3 regions of the Micromonospora sp. NPDC049891 genome follow, and region 2 is predicted to be linked to each of the others. Evidence: riboswitches for the same ligand, from Rfam matches in the RefSeq annotation. Region 2 holds a riboswitch; each other region holds the start of a gene.
What was found. A riboswitch is a leader RNA that binds a small molecule or an ion and turns the genes downstream of it on or off. The one in region 2 is predicted to bind cobalamin.

Region 1 (5,367 bases), on a different contig from region 2:
AAGGCCGCAGTCGCGGTGGACAGCGGCGGCCCGGCAGGGGTGCGGCTGCGGTTCGCCGACGGCGGGGCCGCCCCGGCAACAGTCGTCGTGGGCGCCGACGGCGTCGGCTCGGCGCTGCGCCGGCAGATCATGCCGGATGCGGACCCGGCGAGCACCCCGATGGTGGGCATCTACGGCCGGTCACCCCTGTGGCGCAACGGTGCGAGCGTCATTCCGGAGGCACTGCGTACCAGCGGGGTCCTGGCCATCGCCGACCGGCCGGGCCGTGCCTTCTTCTTCACCTCCATGCGGTTCGGCGAGAGCCCGGGGCGGGCGTTCGCCCGGTTGGCCCCGGGCAGCTACGCGCCCACCGGCGACGACTACGTCATGTGGGCACTGCTGCTCCGCCAGGAGGAGGTGCCCATCGACGTACGCGGCAGCCTGCTGGCGCTCTGGAAACAGGCTGCGGTGATGAGCGCGGACTTCCATCCGCTCATCCGACGGCTTGTCGACACGGCCGAACTGGACGCCACGGTGCTCAATGTCTTCGCCACCGGCCAACGCCCGCACCGGTGGGCGGTACCCCGGGCGACGATGATGGGTGACGCCGTGCACGTCATGCCGCCGTTCGGCGCTCACGGCGGCAACACCGCGCTCCGCGACGCCGCCCTGCTCGGCCACAAGCTGGTCGAGGCCCGGGGAAACGGCACGCCGGTGGAGGAGGCGATCGCCGGCTACCAGGACGAGATGGTGCCCTACGCCTTCCACGCCGTCGACACCGCCGCCAAGCTGATGCGGCGCCTCACCGGAGGCGCGGCCGCACCCCACTGGGTGCTGACCCGGTTGTTACCTCGGCTGCACCGGGTCACCGTGCCGGAGGCATGATTGCCGACATGTCCCACGAGCTGGCCCGTACGTCCGCGATCGCCGACCTCATGCGTGCCGGGCGGGAAACCTCGCGGCTGTCCATGGTGTTCCGGTACGCCATCGCGGAACGGCTGGGCCTCACGGTGAGCGACCTGGAGTGCCTGGACTACCTGGCGGACGTCGGATCCGCCACCGCGGGACAGGTCGCCGAGCGCACCAACCTCACCACGGGGGCGGTGACCAGCATGCTCCGCCGGCTCCAGCAGGCCGGCTACGTGACGGCCGAACGGGATCCGGCGGACCGGCGACGAGTGATCGTCACCCTGCGGCCGGAAAGGGTCGCCGAGTTGACGCGACCGTACGAGCGGTTCGCCGAGCGGGCGGAGCGGCTCGTCGAGGGCTACCGCGTCGAGGAGATCATGCTGCTGGTCCGGCACTACGACCGCATGCAGGAGATGTACCTCGCCGAGTTGGACCGCCTACGCAGCGGCGACGCGCAGCGGTCTGCCTGAGCGTAGGCCGGTACTCCCGAGGTGCTTGTGTGACCAAGAGGTCGGGCGGAAGTCCGGAGGCCGGGTCGAGGGAACGTACGAAACTCTGCTCGATGCGTCGCGGCGCGTGGGCGAGGATCTCTTGGGCGAGTCGGTCTTGCTCTCCTGGGATCCTCTCCAGGTTGGGTTTCACCCGGCCAGGATGGCAGAACCGCGCGAGGTCAGCACTCGGCCCTGCCGAGGCGCGCGAACTCGTCGAGGGAAACGTACTTCGGTACCTCGTCGTTGTTCACGATGGCGGTGATCATGACCGATCCTGGTTGCAGGCCGGCGAGTTCGGGCAGCCGGAAGGTCACCGAGTGGGTGGTGAAGCTGTTGTTGCCGGCGACGCCGTACATGCGGAAGGTGGCGCGCCGATCAGGAGCGGGATCGGGCGGAAATCCCGGCAGTTGGACGCTGGCCGGCGAGGTCACGTCCCCGGGTACGTCATAGTCCCGGCCCGGCCAACTCGGCCAGTTCGCGGACGGTGCCGGAGCGCCGGACGGAGTGGGCGAGACCGCGTCTTCGGTGGCAAGGACAATCACGTCCGGCGGCTTGTCCGCGCACCAGGTCAGTGCCGCGAGCGGCCGGCCGTCAGCATCCACGGTCAGGCCGGTGATGCCCTTGATCTCTGGCGTGCAGGAGGTCAGGCCGGTCAGGACGAGCAGCGCGGCGGCCAGCGTGGCGACGATCCGCCGTGTCCTCGCGCGCGTCGGGGCGACCATGCTCTGACGATCGCAGAGCAGGGTCGACCTCCGAGCTCGGTTGAGTCTCGGGCCGATGACGATGACGCGGCGTCGTGCCTCCGCCGATGACCGGATTCGACAGGTCTGCGCGAGCCGCCATGTCGCCGACACGGGCCTGGCTCGTCTGACGTTTGCTGCCGCTGCATGTCGGAGCCGGGTACCGTCGATTGTGGCGGCTCGCGGGTGTGGGGGCCAGCGGATCGCCGCACAGTCCTCCACCTGGGAGCTTCGCCATGCCGCCGAGCGCGCGCACCATCGTTGACCCACGGTTCCCCGCTGAGCTTGCCCGACTTCGACGTGTCCGTGGCCTGTCACTGCGCGATCTGGCTCGCCTTGCGTACGTCGGGAAGAGCTACGTGCACGACCTCGAGACGGGTCGTACTCGACCGTCCCGGGAACTCGCCGCACACCTTGACGACACCCTGCAGGCCGGCGGGAAGCTGGCCGCGATGGTGGTCGATGCCCCGACCGTGACCACCCCCGACGACGATGACCGCCTGGCGTACGTGCTCGCCGAACCGACCCGCCTCGACGCCGCTGCGGTGCGGTCGCTCGCCGAGGTGCTGGCTGCGCAACGCCGCCTTGACGACGTTCTGCCGGCTCCGGTGACGCTGCCGGCCATGGTGGCGCAGCAGTCCGCTGTGCAGCAACTCGCCGAGCGGGCCGCCGGGCCGTACGTCGGCCAGCTGCACGAGTTGGTGGCGGAGTGGACGCAGTTCGTCGGCTGGTTGCATGCCGAAGCCCGCAACGATGGCGAGGCGATACAGGTGCTGACCGAGGCCGCCAGGCAGGCCGACGCCGTTGACAGTGGCCCGCTCGCGGCGCAGGTGGAGAACTTCCGAGGCTACCTGGAGCGGCAGCGGGGCAACCCGCGCGGCATCGTGCGACACTTCCTCGCCGCGTACCACACACCCGGGGCGACGGCCCTGCAACGCGTCGGCGACGCGGTCCAGGCCGCCCACGGGTTCGCGCTACTCGGCGATCGGCACTCAGCGGCAGGGCTCCTCGGTGCGGCGAGTGACCTCACCGAGGCGGCCGAGCGCGAGCAGGCACCGGTCCTGGCCTACTGGCTGACGCCCACGTTCAGCAGGATGGGCCTCGGGCTGGCCTATCTGGCGCTCGGCGACACGTCGGCCGGCATCGACAATCTGCGCGCCGGGTTGGCTGGGTTGCCGCCTGACCAGCGGGACGCCGCATGGACGCAGGAGTATCGGCAGGCACTCGCGGTCGCTACCGGCTGAGCTGTCCGTCAACCGTCCCGGACAGGACGCCGGACGCCTCGCACCTGCCCTGAGTGCCCACGGCCATCGCACGATTCTTGTGGGTGGTGGCGGTGCGCCCCCACGTACCGCCGCCCCCGTCCTCGAACTTCGGCGGAGGTGATGGCGTGAGCAGGTGGCACAGGTTCTGGTGGTGGCTGCGGCAGCGGCCGATACCGCTGGCTGACGGCGGGCAGCGGCGGGAGACCGTCGAGCAGGAGGCCGCCCGGCAACGCCTGCTCGACCAGGCCCGGCGCAAAGCCCGGTGGCCGGCATGACTGGGCGTGCCGTCAGCTATCGGGACGCGATGGCCGCCGAGGCGGTGCGAATCGGCCGGGCCGTCGACGCCCTGCCCGCCCGGCTCGCCGACGAGCACCTGCCCCGCCGGCCGGAGTGGACGTGCGCCAGTTGCGAGGGCGAACCGTCGTGGCCGTGCGCCCCAGCGCGGGTGCGGCTTGCCGAGGCGTACGGCCGGGACCGGGTGGGCCTGTCGATGTACGCGGGTGCCTTGTTGACGGCGGCGTTGGACGACCTGCCGCGTGAGGACCCCGGCGAGCTGACGACCCGGTTTCTCGCGTGGCTGCGGTGTACCTGCGGGGCGGGTAGCCACGCCGGGGCGTGGCCGACGATCAGGACCCCGTCGCATCCGCCGTCCTCTTCGTACGCCCGCCTGCCTGCGACCGGTCAAGCACGCACCGGCCGGACGGCGTAGCCGGATGTGACATCTGTTGCAGGACTCGCCGACACACCATCTGGTGTCTTGCGTTCGTGGGTGACCCATATATGGTGTCACCTGTAGCTGGTTCGGGCGCCCATCCGGGGCGGCCGAGGCAAGAGGGAACCCGGTGCGAATCCGGGACTGCCCCGCAGCGGTGAGTGGGAACGACAGCCGTCACAACGCACTGGGCCCCGGCCTGGGAAGCGACGGCCAGTAGGAGCGCGTGAGCACGCCCACGAGTCCGAAGACCTGCCAGCACGCCGCCCGCACTCGTGGGCGGCGGCCGCAGGCCGCGTGGGACGGCCGACGCCATCAACGGCCGCGCCCTCGGCGCGGGTCCGTGGCGTCCTCCCGCGTGTCCGAGGCCCTCAGCAGACGGCGCGAGGAGAGAGACGTGACGGTCGTGCGGGAGATGCCGGCCTCCGACGCAGGTGTGTCGGAGCAGCGCCGGCATGTGATGCAGGTCCGCAAACGCGACGGCGCCACGGAACCGGTGGACGTCAACAAGATCGTCCGGGCGGTGGAGCGGTGGGTGACCGACCTCGACGAGGTCGATCCGCTGCGGGTGGCCACGAAGACCATCAGCGGCCTGTACGACGGTGCCACCACCGCCGAGCTGGACAAGCTGTCCATCCAGACGGCCGCCGAGCTGATCGGTGCGGAGCCGCAGTACTCGAAGCTGGCGGCGCGGCTGCTGGCCGCGTACGTGGACAAGGAGGTCCGGGGACAGCAGGTGGCCAGCTTCAGCCAGTCCATCCGGTACGCGCACGACCTGGGGCTGATCGGGGACGCGACTGCGGCGTTCGTGGCCCGCAACTCGCGCAAGCTGGACGACGCGGTCGACCCGGACGGCGACCTGCGGTTCGAGTACTTCGGCCTGCGTACGGTCGCGGACCGTTACCTGCTGCGGCATCCGCAGACCCGCCTGGTGGTGGAGACGCCGCAGTACTGGCTGCTGCGCGTCGCCTGCGGGCTGTCGCAGACACCGGGCGAGGCGATCGGGTTCTACCGGCTGATGTCGAGCCTGGCGTACCTGCCGAGTTCACCGACGCTGTTCAACTCGGGCACCCGGCACACCCAGATGTCGTCGTGTTTCCTTGTCGACTCGCCGCGCGACGAACTCGACTCGATCTACGAGCGCTACCACCAGGTGGCGAAGCTGTCGAAGTTCTCCGGCGGTATCGGCATCTCCTGGTCGAGGGTCCGGGGTCGGGGCGCGCTGATCCGGGGCACCAACGGCAGGTCCAACGGCATCGTGCCGTTCCTCA
Region 2 (5,367 bases):
GACCCCGACGAGCTGCGCGCACGGCGTCTACAACTTCTGCAACAGCTCGGAGCGGCCGAGGACCGGCTCCGGGCGACGCGAGAGGAGGTCGAGGCCCTGACAGCGGCTGAAGAGGAACGCCGGGGACGGTTATCCGCAGCGCTGTCCAACTCGAAGAAGCGTCACGAGGAAGCCGACCTCATGGCGATGGCGATACGCGGCAGGGAAGCGATACTAGCTCAGCTGAACCTGGATCTCGCCAAGGCAGAACGTCTCAGCACAGCGGTCGGACTCCTCTCTCCGTTCGAGTTCTCCACCTGCCCTCGATGCATGCAGGAACTCGGCCCACGCGAGCTCGCCGAGACGGACTGCCTCCTCTGCTGCCAGCCGATCGAGCCGGTGGGCCTAGGCGACATCCAGTCCTCGGCTCAGAACGTCGGGCGCATCCACGACCAGATGGCCGAAACCGAGCAACTGCTGCGCAGCGATATCGCAGCCCATGCACAGGCCCAACAGGCAGCGAGCCAAGCAGATGCCGAACTGGAGGCGCTCCACCGTGAGTACGACCAGGCGACTGCGGGAGCCGTATCTCCCCGGATCGAACTAGTTGCGCGACTGAGCCGCGAGACAGAAGCCCTGCGGCAGAGGATTGACGAGACCAACCGCCACGCTGCGATGTGGCGCCGGCTCGACCAGCTTCGCGCACAGGTGGCCCAGCACCGCAAAACCCAGCGTCAACTCGCAGTCGACATCACCGAACGAGAGAAGGCTCTACGGCGCCGCGGCACTCAACTCGAAGACATTGACGAGGCGTTCAAGGAGGAAGTCGAACGCATCGGCATACCTGTTGACGGCGTAGCTCGAATCGACCCCACAACTTTCCTGCCGCTGGTAGGCGACACGGAGTTCGAGGCACTCCAAGCGAGCGGCGGCGGAGCCAGCACCGCCCTCAACGTCGCCTACCACCTGACCCTACTCACGACAGCTATCGACCACCCCGGCGTCCTTCTCCCCGACCTCCTGATCATCGACTCGCCACGTAAGGCAATCGGTAACCGGGAACCAGACGTGGCACTGGGCCGACGCCTATATGCCCGACTAGTAACTCTCGCGGAGACCTACGGCAGGAAAATTCAGATAATCGTCGCCGACAATGACCTCGCCACCGGCATCATGAGCACACATGCGACGATCGATCTCACCTCACAGCGCTCAGTCGTTCCCGGAGTCACGAACACCGGGGTCGGTCAGGGCCAACGGGTCGAAGACATCCAAGGGAAGCAGTGACAGCTCGGCCGAATCCTCGGAAGCCGCCGTCCTCTCCCAATCATCTGTCGGACATCGGCGACGCTGGAGTGCGCACTGGATAAACCAGTCCTGGGGCGTGCGCCGGGCGGATCCCGGCGTCACGGCCGCCCGGTGACGACCAGCCGGGTCACGCCTGCTGGGTGGCTCGGGTTTACGGTTCCGCCGGGCGAGGTGAACGGCCTCGTTGGTGCGGATATCGCGAAGACCACCTGTTTTCCCGAATCGTATCCATGTGCTATTCGGTCTGGTGCGGCGGCGCTGGCTGGACGGGGTGGCACGAAGCCTCCCACACTGAGCGTGGTCACTTCGGTGGTCACAGCCCAAGATCAAATAGCCGTCATCGCGTGACAAGTGGCGACAGGGGGTGTGATTTGACGTAGAGAGCTTTCCCTGCTCAGAGCACCTGTTGGCATCCGGCGGTACGGCGTGACAGAATCGTTACCATACTGGCAGTGTGGGGGTCAGGGGTTCGAGTCCCCTCGGCTCCACCTTGCGTTTATGCAGGTCAATCGGCGTCAGTCATCGACTGGCGCCGATTGTTTGTGATCTCGTGGTCACAGCCGTGGTCACCCAGCGCCCCACACTGTACTTCGGTGATCGGTGTTGAGACTTCGTCCGAAACGGCCTCTGGCCAGGGATCTTTCGACTGCGCCGCCTGTTCGGGTGCTGCCGGGGCGGAATGTGGGGCGCAAAACAGTGTGGTACCGGGGTGCCGGCTCGTACCGTCAGAAGCGGCCCCGCCGGTGTGCTGGCGTACCCGCTTGGTACGCGGCGGGGTAGCTGGCCGTCTTGCGAGTCACACGAATCGAGGCGGGTGCCGGAAACCGAAGCCGGCGCCGGACGACCCAGTCACGCCTACGGATAGGCGGCCGGTCACCGTTGATGGTTCCCCGGAACGTTGGGCCGGCCGGCGCTCGGCAGGGTCAGACGGTGCCGAAGAAGTTTCGCAGTGCGGGAAGCCGGCGGATCAGGAGTTGGTCCAGGGCGAAGATGACCAGCAGGGACAGGCCGAACAGGGGCAGGAAAACGCCGAGCACGACCATCGCGCCGAGCGGGGTCCTGTTGTCCCAGAGCGGGAGTTTTGCCCGGGGCGCGGCAAGGCCGGAGGCGGTGCTGCGGCGGGTCCACCACATCATCGTGCCCGTGACGCACATGAAGATCACGGCGAGGTAGCCCGCGAGGGCCGCCGCGGAGAGTCCGAGCACGTCTCAGTGCTCCTCGGTGCCGTCGAGCAGGGCCTGCCGCAGGGCCAGGCGGTGCTCGCGGCGGATCTGTGCCTCGCGGTAGCGGCGCCGGTCTTCGTCGGTCTGGGGTAGCAGTGGCGGCACCGGGCGGGGGTGGCCGTTGTCGTCGACGGCGACCATGACGAGGTGGGCGGTGGCCACGTCGGTCGGTGGCACGGCGCGGTCCCACCGGTCGGCGGTGACCTTGACGGTGACCTCCATGGAGCTGCGTCCCGCCCAGGTGATCCGGGCGTCGACGTGTACGACGTCGCCGACCCGGACCGCGCGCAGGAAGGCGGTCTCGTCAATGGCGGCGGTGACGGCCGGGCCGTCGGAGTGCCGGGCGGCGACCACTCCGGCGACGGAGTCGATGAGGTTGAGGATCCGGCCGCCGTGGACCGTGCCCATCAGGTTGGTGTGGTGCTGGTCCATGATCTGCGACAGGGTCAGGTGGGAGGCTGACGGTGGTCGGCCGGCGAGAGTGGTCGTGTCGTGCACGGGTGTCCGTCCTCGGGGAACAAGCCACCGACCCGTCGGCGCGCACGTCGAGGACGCGCCGTCTCGGCGCGTCACCCGCCCGACCCGCCCGCGAGGTCGACGGCAGCGCACACACCTTGTGTCCGCAGCGCGGGCAGGTCTTCGGACTCGTGGGCGGTGCCGGACTCGGCCGGTCTCCTACTGGCCGTCGCTTCCCAGGCCGGGCGGCCCAGTGCGTGGTGACGGCTGTCGTTCCCACTCACCGCTGCGGGGCAGTCCCGGACTTTCACCGGGTTCCCTCTTACGACGCCCGACCGCACGGCCGGGCGAACCAGCGCCGTCGGCCACCCTATCCTGACCCGGTCCGACGACCGTCCGGCCCGGGTACCTGTGGCGAGTTGCCCCATCACTCCGACGCCGAGCGTCGGCCCGTGGCCGCGATCGCCACGAACCTCGCCGTCACGACCCACCGTGTGCGATCGGTAGCGGATTGACAGTGGCTGTGGGAGCAGACGAGACTGGCGCGACAACTGAACAACCGCGTGTGTGTGCGGGGGAAGTCCGGTCGAAGTCCGGCGCTGGCCCGCAACGGTAGGCCGCCGGGAGCTTCCCTGGTGGCGAGCCCGAATACCTGCCGCACCCGCGATTTCTGCTCCCCACCCGTCGTGGCCCACGGGTCGGAGGCCGGCCAGCCGCGCCGTCGCCGGGCGGGCCGGGTTTCTGACGACCGCCGGGCCGGAAAGGCGCGTCCGATGGTCGTCCGCCTGAGCCGGCACCGCCTGCTCGCCCTGCTTTGCGGTGTGCTCGCCGCCCTCACTCTGACCACACCCGTGATGGCCGCGCCCCCGCAGGCCGGCACCGTCCGATCCGATGCGGCCGCGGGCTGGTTGGCCCGACAGCTTGTCGACGGGGAACGCTTCGAGGCCGTCTTCGACGGGGTCGCGTACCCGGACCAGGGGTTGACCCTGGACGCGGTCTTCGCGTTCGCCGCCACCGGTGTCGCCGACGACTTCGGCGCGCGAGCCCTGGCCTGGGCGACCCGGCCGGACGTGCGTGACGGGTACATCGGTGACGGCACCACCGAGGCGTACGCGGGCGCGACCGCCAAGCTCGCACTCGCCGTCGCGGTCCGCGGCGGTGACCCGACCGACGTCGGCGGTGTCGACCTCATCGCCCGGCTGGAATCGCTCCAGACGTCCGGCGGCCGCTTCACCGACCGGTCGGCGTGGGGTGATTTCAGCAACGCGTTCAGCCAGTCCTTCGCGATTCTCGCGCTGGACCGCACCGCGCAAGGTGTGCCGGCGGCCGCTGCCGGATGGCTGGCGGGTACCCGGTGCCCCGACGGCGGCTATCCGCTGCTGCCCGCGCAGCCGGCCTGTGCGTCCGATGTGGACGTGACGGCCGTCGCGGTGCAGGCGTTGCGGGCCGCCGGTCGTAAGGCTGATGCCGCCGCAGGGCTGCACTGGCTGCTCTCGGTGCAAGGCGACGACGGTGGGTTCACCAACGCCGGTGGGGTCGCGAACGCCAACAGCACCGGACTGGCCGCCCAGGCGCTGCGCGACGGCGGCCGGCCGCTGGCCTGGCTCCGGGCCCGCGTGTTCCTGGCCGATCTTCAGGTCGGGTGTGCCGCCCCGGTCGCCGACCGGGGCGCTGTCGACTTCGACGGCGGCGTCTTCGATCCCGGTACCGCCCCCCGCGCCACCGCGCAGGCTGTCCTCGGTCTGACCGGCACCGGATATGCCCGGCTCTCCACCGTCACCGCGACCGCCGGCGCACCCACTCTGCCCTGCCGCTGACCGGCCGGCAGATTCCGTCCCACCACAAGGAGTGCTCATGTCCCAGGTCCATCTTCCCGCCCGTCGGTGGCTGGCGAGCATCGCGGCGGTGGCTGTCGTCGCCGTCGGGTTGATTGCTGTCGAGCCGTCTCCACGGGCCGCGCAGGCCGCCGCGTGCACCGGGACGTCGGGGGTCACCGTGGTGGTCGACTACGGTGCGCTCGGCGGCGGCGTCCAGGTGGCGTGCGCGCTCGGTGACCCGGCCACGGGCCTGGCCGCCCTGCAGGGCGCAGGCTTCACCGTGACCGGTACGCAGCGATGGGGATTGGCCTTCATCTGCCGGATCAACGGCAAGCCGACCGCCGCGACGGAACCCTGCATCAACACCCCGCCGGCCAGCGCGTACTGGTCGTACTGGCACGCCTCCGGCAGCGGCGCCTCCTGGACCTACAGCACGTTGGGAGCGACCAGCTACAACCCGGCCCCGGGCACGGTCGAGGGCTGGTCCTTCGGCTCCGGCGCGGCACCCAGCATCACCGCCCCCTGACCTGCGTGTACCCTTCACGAGCCGTGGAGGTGCCGGGTGTCGCCCGCCACGCTGGCGC
Region 3 (5,367 bases), on a different contig from region 2:
CTCAGGGGAGCGTTGCTCGACCTGTTGGCGACCGGGGACCGCGACCGCGTGACAGCCGCGGTCCACCACCAGCTCGGCGTCTTTCAGGACGGGGCAGCGGCACCGTCCGTGGCCGGGATGGACGACGGAAACCGCCCGTGCTCCCCCGGGAGAGGGAGCGCATCACCCTGGACAGGGAGGACCGGCGACCCGTCGCCCCGGAGCATCGATGCATGACCGTCAAGACGACGACGCGACCCCCTCACTCCCCCCGATCGTGTTCGGTCGCCCGGATCTGGCCGTGGGCGGTGGCGTGCATCGTGTTCGTCGTCGGTGAGCTGGCTCTACGCACGTACTGGATCGCGGGCGGCCGGTGGGGGTACACCGCCTGCGACCGCACCGACCTGGTCGGCTCGGCGGGTGGCTGCGGCGCGGACCGCGTCGCAACGCTGCCGTTCTGGGCGGGGTGGGGAGCGGTGGGGGTCGGTGTCGCCCTCGCGATCCTGGTCGCGGTCTCGATCCGGTTCCGTGGCCGCGCGTTGGCCGCCGGGAACTGGAGGGCGGCCGCGCTGCTCCTGGTCGTCGCGTTCCCGCTGCATCTGCTTTTCGAGATCCCGGCGGCGGTGGCGGGGCGTCCTTCGGACTGGCGCGACCTCGGTGCCCGGCTCGCGCTGCTGACCGGGGGCATCCTGTTCGCCGGGCTCGCGAACGCCGTCGGTCCCCGGCGCGAAGCACCGGTGGCGGGATTCCAGCCGGTGCCTCGGTGGACCCGTCGCGCGGCGTACGTCGCAGTCGTGCTGCCAGTGGTCGGCTGGGCCGTACCACACGGGCTCTGGGCGCTCGGCGTGCCGTTCGGCATCGCTACCCGGCAACTCGCGGACATCCATCACGACCTTTCGACTCCGACGGGTGCCGCGATCACCCTCGTCCCGCCGGTCGCCGGGCTGCTCGTGCTCGGGCTGATACAGCGCTGGGGGCAGCAGTTCCCGCGCTGGGTGCCGGGACTGCGGAATCGACAGGTCCCACCGCTGCTCGCGGTGATCCCGGCCGCAACGGTGGCGCTGGCCCTCGTCATCTACAGCGTGTTGAGCGGCGCGGTGTTCGTAGGACAGTTGCACGCGGGCGAGCTTCGCTGGTCGGACGTCCGTGAGGAATGGGCGGTGGCGGGCACGCTGCTGGTGTTCCTCGGCTGGGGTGTGGCGCTTGGCGTCGCCACCGTCGGCTACGCCCTCACCACCGGCCGTCGTGGATGGCGGATCCACCAGCACGGCCAGCGGTAGCCCACGCCGGACGTGTGATGTCGGTGAGGTGACCGTGCGGGTCGAGCCGGGCGGCCCCGGTGTGGTGGGTCCGCCCGGCTCGGGTGTCAGTTGCCGCGGACCTCGGCGGCGGCGGCGACCAGGTGCCGCAGGGACGCCTCGACCTCGGGGTAGCCGCGGGTCTTCAGCCCGCAGTCCGGGTTCACCCACACCCGGCGCGCCGGTACGGCCGCGACGGCCAGCCGCAGCGCCTCGACCACCTCGTCGCGCGGCGGCACCCGGGGCGAGTGGATGTCCCACACCCCGGGGCCGACACCCCGGCCGTAGCCGATCGCGGCCAGGTCGTCGAGGACCTCCATCTTCGACCGGGACGCTTCGATGCTCGTGACGTCGGCGTCGAGGGCGTCGATGGCGGTGATCACCTCACCGAACTCGGAGTAGCACAGGTGGGTGTGGATCTGCGTGTCGTCGGCGACACCGCTGGTGGCCAGCCGGAACGCGCCGACCGCCCAGTCCAGGTATGCCTTCTGGTCCGCGCTGCGCAGCGGCAACGTCTCCCGCAGCGCCGGCTCGTCGACCTGGATGACCCGGATCCCGGCGGCCTCCAGGTCGCGGCACTCGTCGCGCAGGGCCAGCGCTACCTGGTCGGCGGTGTCCGCGAGAGGCTGGTCGGTGCGGACGAACGACCAGGCCAGGATGGTGACCGGGCCGGTGAGCATGCCCTTCACCGGTCTGCTGGTCAGCGACTGCGCGTAGGTGGACCACTCGACGGTCATCGGCGCCTTGCGGGCCACGTCGCCGTAGATGATCGGCGGGCGTACGCAGCGGGAGCCGTACGACTGCACCCAGCCGTGCTCGGTGGCCGCGAAGCCGTCGAGCTGCTCGCCGAAGTACTGCACCATGTCGTTGCGTTCCGGCTCCCCGTGCACGAGCACGTCCAGGCCGAGCTGTTCCTGCAACCGGATGACCTGTTCCACCTCGGCGCGCATCCGGTGGGCGTAGCCGGCGTCGTCGAGGTGGCCGGCCCGGTGCGCGGCGCGGGCCCTGCGCAGCTCGGCGGTCTGCGGGAACGAGCCGATCGTGGTGGTCGGCAGCTCCGGCAGGCCCAGCCGCTCCTGCTGGCGGGCGGCCCGGGTGGGGTAGTCACCACGCTGCCGGTCGGTGGGACGCAGCGCGGCCAGGCGACCGCGTACGTCGTCGTGACGCCAGTCCGCCGGGGTCCCCGGCAGGGGCTCGGGTAGCGCGGTGGTGCCGTCGCGCAGCGCGCGGCCGAGCACGACGACCTCGTCGACCTTCTGCCGGGCGAACGCCAGCCGCTCGGACAGCCGGGGGTCGAGGTGGGTCTCGGCGGACAGGTCGACCGGCACGTGCAGCAGCGAGCAGGACGAGGACACGGCGACGTGGTCGGCCAGCCCGGCGACCGTCGCGCCGGCCGCGACGGCGGCCCGCAGGTCGGTGCGCCAGATGTTGCGCCCATCGACCAGGCCGGCGACGATCGTCTTGCCACCCAGTGGTCCGGCGGCCGCGAGCCGGTGCAGGTTGCCCGGTCCGGCGACCAGGTCCAGACCGACGGCTTCGACAGGGGTGCCCAGCAGGGCGGGCAGCGCGTCGCCGAGGTCACCGAAGTAGGTCGCGACGAAGATCCGGGGTCGGTGCGTGAGTTCACCGAGCCGGGTGTAGACGCGGCGCAGGGCGTCGATCTCGACCGGGGTGCGGTCGGCGACGTAGCCCGGCTCGTCCAGCTGCACCCAGCCGGCGCCCGCGTCGGCCAGGGCGGCGAGAATCCGGGCGTACGTCTCGACCAGGTCGTCGAGGCGGGCGAAGGGATCCTCACCCTTGGCCAGCAGCAGGAACGTGGCGGGTCCGACGAACACCGGCCGGGTGGTGATGCCCAGGTCGCGGGCCTCGGCGTACTCGCCCAACGCCTTCGCCGGATTAGCGGTGAAGACGGTGTCGGGGGCGATCTCCGGCACCAGGTAGTGGTAGTTGGTGTCGAACCACTTCGTCAGCTCCAGCGCCGGCTCGGCGTCGACACCCCGCGCCATGGCGAAGTAGGTGTCCAGGGTGGACAGGCCCAGCCGGGTGAACCGGGTCGGGACGGCGCCGACGGCCACGGCGGTGTCGAGCATGTGGTCGTAGTAGGAGAAGACATTCGACGGGATCGCGTCGAGCCGGGCGTCGCGGAGCGTCCGCCACACCTGCGCCCGCAGTCCGGCGGCGGTGCTGTCCAGAGCCTCGGCGTCGACAGCGCCGGCCCAGTACGCCTCGACAGCCTTCTTGAGTTCACGATTGGCACCGATGCGTGGGTAGCCGAGCACGGTGCTCTGCCCGAATGCGGTACTCACCAGGGGGTCCTTCCCTCGAAGTGTCCGGCGGACACGGAGAGGGGAAGACGGGTACACCTCGGGTACCGGCTTCCGCCCTGACCCTCCCGAGAGGCCGCCGGCGGCGCACACCGGCGGCGTGCGCAGCACTGGCAGGTCTTCGGACTCGCGGGCATGACACCAGGTCGCCTACTGGCCGTCGCTTCCCAGACCTCGCGGTCCAGTGCTTGTTGACGGCGGTCGTTCCCACTCACCGCTGCGGGGCAGTCCCGGTCTCACACCGGGTTCCCTCTTGCGACGTCCCGCCCGAGCGGACGGGACGAACCAGCGCCACCGGCCATGGTACGGGTCAGAGCGTGCCGACCGGTCGGGAGTGTCCGACGTACGGGACGGCGTGCGCCGCTGACCGGTTCGCCGGTGTCAGATGTTCCGGCGCGGCGGTGCGGCAGGGTTGCGCCGATGGCGGCAGGCTACGACCGGGCGGACGAGGGCGACGTCCCCACCGTACGCACCGCGGTCGACGACACCCTGCTCAGTTCCGGCTGCGCGGGCAGGAACAGGGTGGGGACACCGAGCGACTGGTTCATCGCGGCGAGTCGGTACTCGGCCTGAAGGTCTGTGGTGTCACGCACGCCGCGCACGATCACACCTACGTCGTGGCGACGGCAGTAGGTGGAGGTCAGCCCGCGCCAGGCCGCGACGGTGACGGAGGGCCATTCGACAGGCAACGCGGCCCGGACAGCGGCGGCTCGTTCCCGCTCGTCGGCGCCCGGGTGCTTGCCGCTGTTGACCGCGACGAGCACGACCACGTCGTCGAAGAGGGCACAGGCCCGCTCCACCACGTTCAGATGCCCGGCGGTGAAGGGGTCGAAGCTGCCGGGGTAGACCGCTCGTACGCGTACCCGACCGGGGGGTCGCGCCGCCGCGGGCGGCCCGGCGGATGGTCCGGGTCTCACGGCCGCAGGACCCGCTGCACGTCGCGAATGACCTGCTCGGAGGCGAGTGGCGACCATGAGGCGAACACTTCCTGGAAGTAACCGCCGTAGCGGGCCGCCACCGTGGGATCGTGCTCGATGACGTCCAGTTCGTTGACGATGCTCAGGTCCACGAGGGACCGGAGCTGAGCCGGCTTCGGTGTCCTCACCTGCCCTGCGAAACGGTCGAACACCTGGCCGGTCCGTGCCAGCTCCCGCCAGCTGCGTCCACGGTCGCAGGCGCCGTACAGGTAGACGAGCTCCTCGGCGTCGGCCCCGACGAGGTCCCGCAGTACGGAGCGATCGGCCCGGTCAAGCAGGGCGAGGTCGAACCCGTCGGTGCCGTAGACGGCGTGGGTGAGGCCCGCGGCCCGCACCTCATCGCCGCAGCCGAGCACGGCAAGTCGGTCGCTGACTCGACACAGGTGGGCGTACAGGTTGCCCCCCGGGTGCGCGATCTGCTCCGCCCCATGCCGGCGGAGCCAGCCCCGCGCGCCTTCGTCGGTGCCCATGGCCCGACTGTAGGTATCGGCTGCCGGAACCGCTGGCCCCGCGGGTGGGCAATATGTCACAGCACTGCGGGCGCCGGAACCCGGGAAGAGCTTGACGCCCCGAATCTCATCGAGCATGGTCGATTGGCATCGTTCTTCGAACGTCTTGACACGGGGAGGATTGATGAAAGCGTTCGTCACCACCGCCCTCGCTGCGGCCCTGCTGGTGCTGAGCACGGGCAGTGCGCCCAGTGGTCGGCCGGCCGCCGGCGCACCCTGCGCCGGGCAGATCCACTCGAATCCGGGATTCGAGCGTGGCACCACCGGCTGGGATGCCGGA

Region 1: linked by a shared signal. The riboswitch ahead of AB0I71_RS03385 (ribonucleoside-diphosphate reductase subunit alpha) and the one ahead of AB0I71_RS24580 (peptidase) in region 2 are both predicted to bind cobalamin.
Region 3: linked by a shared signal. The riboswitch ahead of metE (5-methyltetrahydropteroyltriglutamate--homocysteine S-methyltransferase) and the one ahead of AB0I71_RS24580 (peptidase) in region 2 are both predicted to bind cobalamin.

What each region holds. Positions count from the first base shown of each region.
Region 1 is NZ_JBFAML010000002.1:12,467-17,833, forward strand. It holds gene AB0I71_RS03355 (NAD(P)/FAD-dependent oxidoreductase) at 1-864, shown strand, start outside; gene AB0I71_RS03360 (MarR family transcriptional regulator) at 873-1,358, shown strand; gene AB0I71_RS03365 (hypothetical protein) at 1,559-2,101, opposite strand; gene AB0I71_RS03370 (helix-turn-helix domain-containing protein) at 2,356-3,363, shown strand; gene AB0I71_RS03375 (hypothetical protein) at 3,510-3,659, shown strand; gene AB0I71_RS03380 (hypothetical protein) at 3,656-4,093, shown strand; cobalamin riboswitch at 4,165-4,371, shown strand; gene AB0I71_RS03385 (ribonucleoside-diphosphate reductase subunit alpha) at 4,512-5,367, shown strand, end outside.
Region 2 is NZ_JBFAML010000023.1:58,906-64,272, reverse strand. It holds gene AB0I71_RS24595 (hypothetical protein) at 1-1,266, shown strand, start outside; gene AB0I71_RS24590 (hypothetical protein) at 2,211-2,492, opposite strand; gene AB0I71_RS24585 (acyl-CoA thioesterase) at 2,496-3,008, opposite strand; cobalamin riboswitch at 3,144-3,291, opposite strand; cobalamin riboswitch at 3,495-3,641, shown strand; gene AB0I71_RS24580 (peptidase) at 3,740-4,783, shown strand; gene AB0I71_RS24575 (hypothetical protein) at 4,821-5,309, shown strand.
Region 3 is NZ_JBFAML010000015.1:72,909-78,275, forward strand. It holds gene AB0I71_RS19970 (TetR/AcrR family transcriptional regulator) at 1-216, shown strand, start outside; gene AB0I71_RS19975 (hypothetical protein) at 213-1,259, shown strand; gene metE (5-methyltetrahydropteroyltriglutamate--homocysteine S-methyltransferase) at 1,346-3,583, opposite strand; cobalamin riboswitch at 3,696-3,906, opposite strand; gene coaD (pantetheine-phosphate adenylyltransferase) at 4,033-4,518, opposite strand; gene AB0I71_RS19990 (DUF6817 domain-containing protein) at 4,515-5,048, opposite strand; gene AB0I71_RS19995 (hypothetical protein) at 5,212-5,367, shown strand, end outside.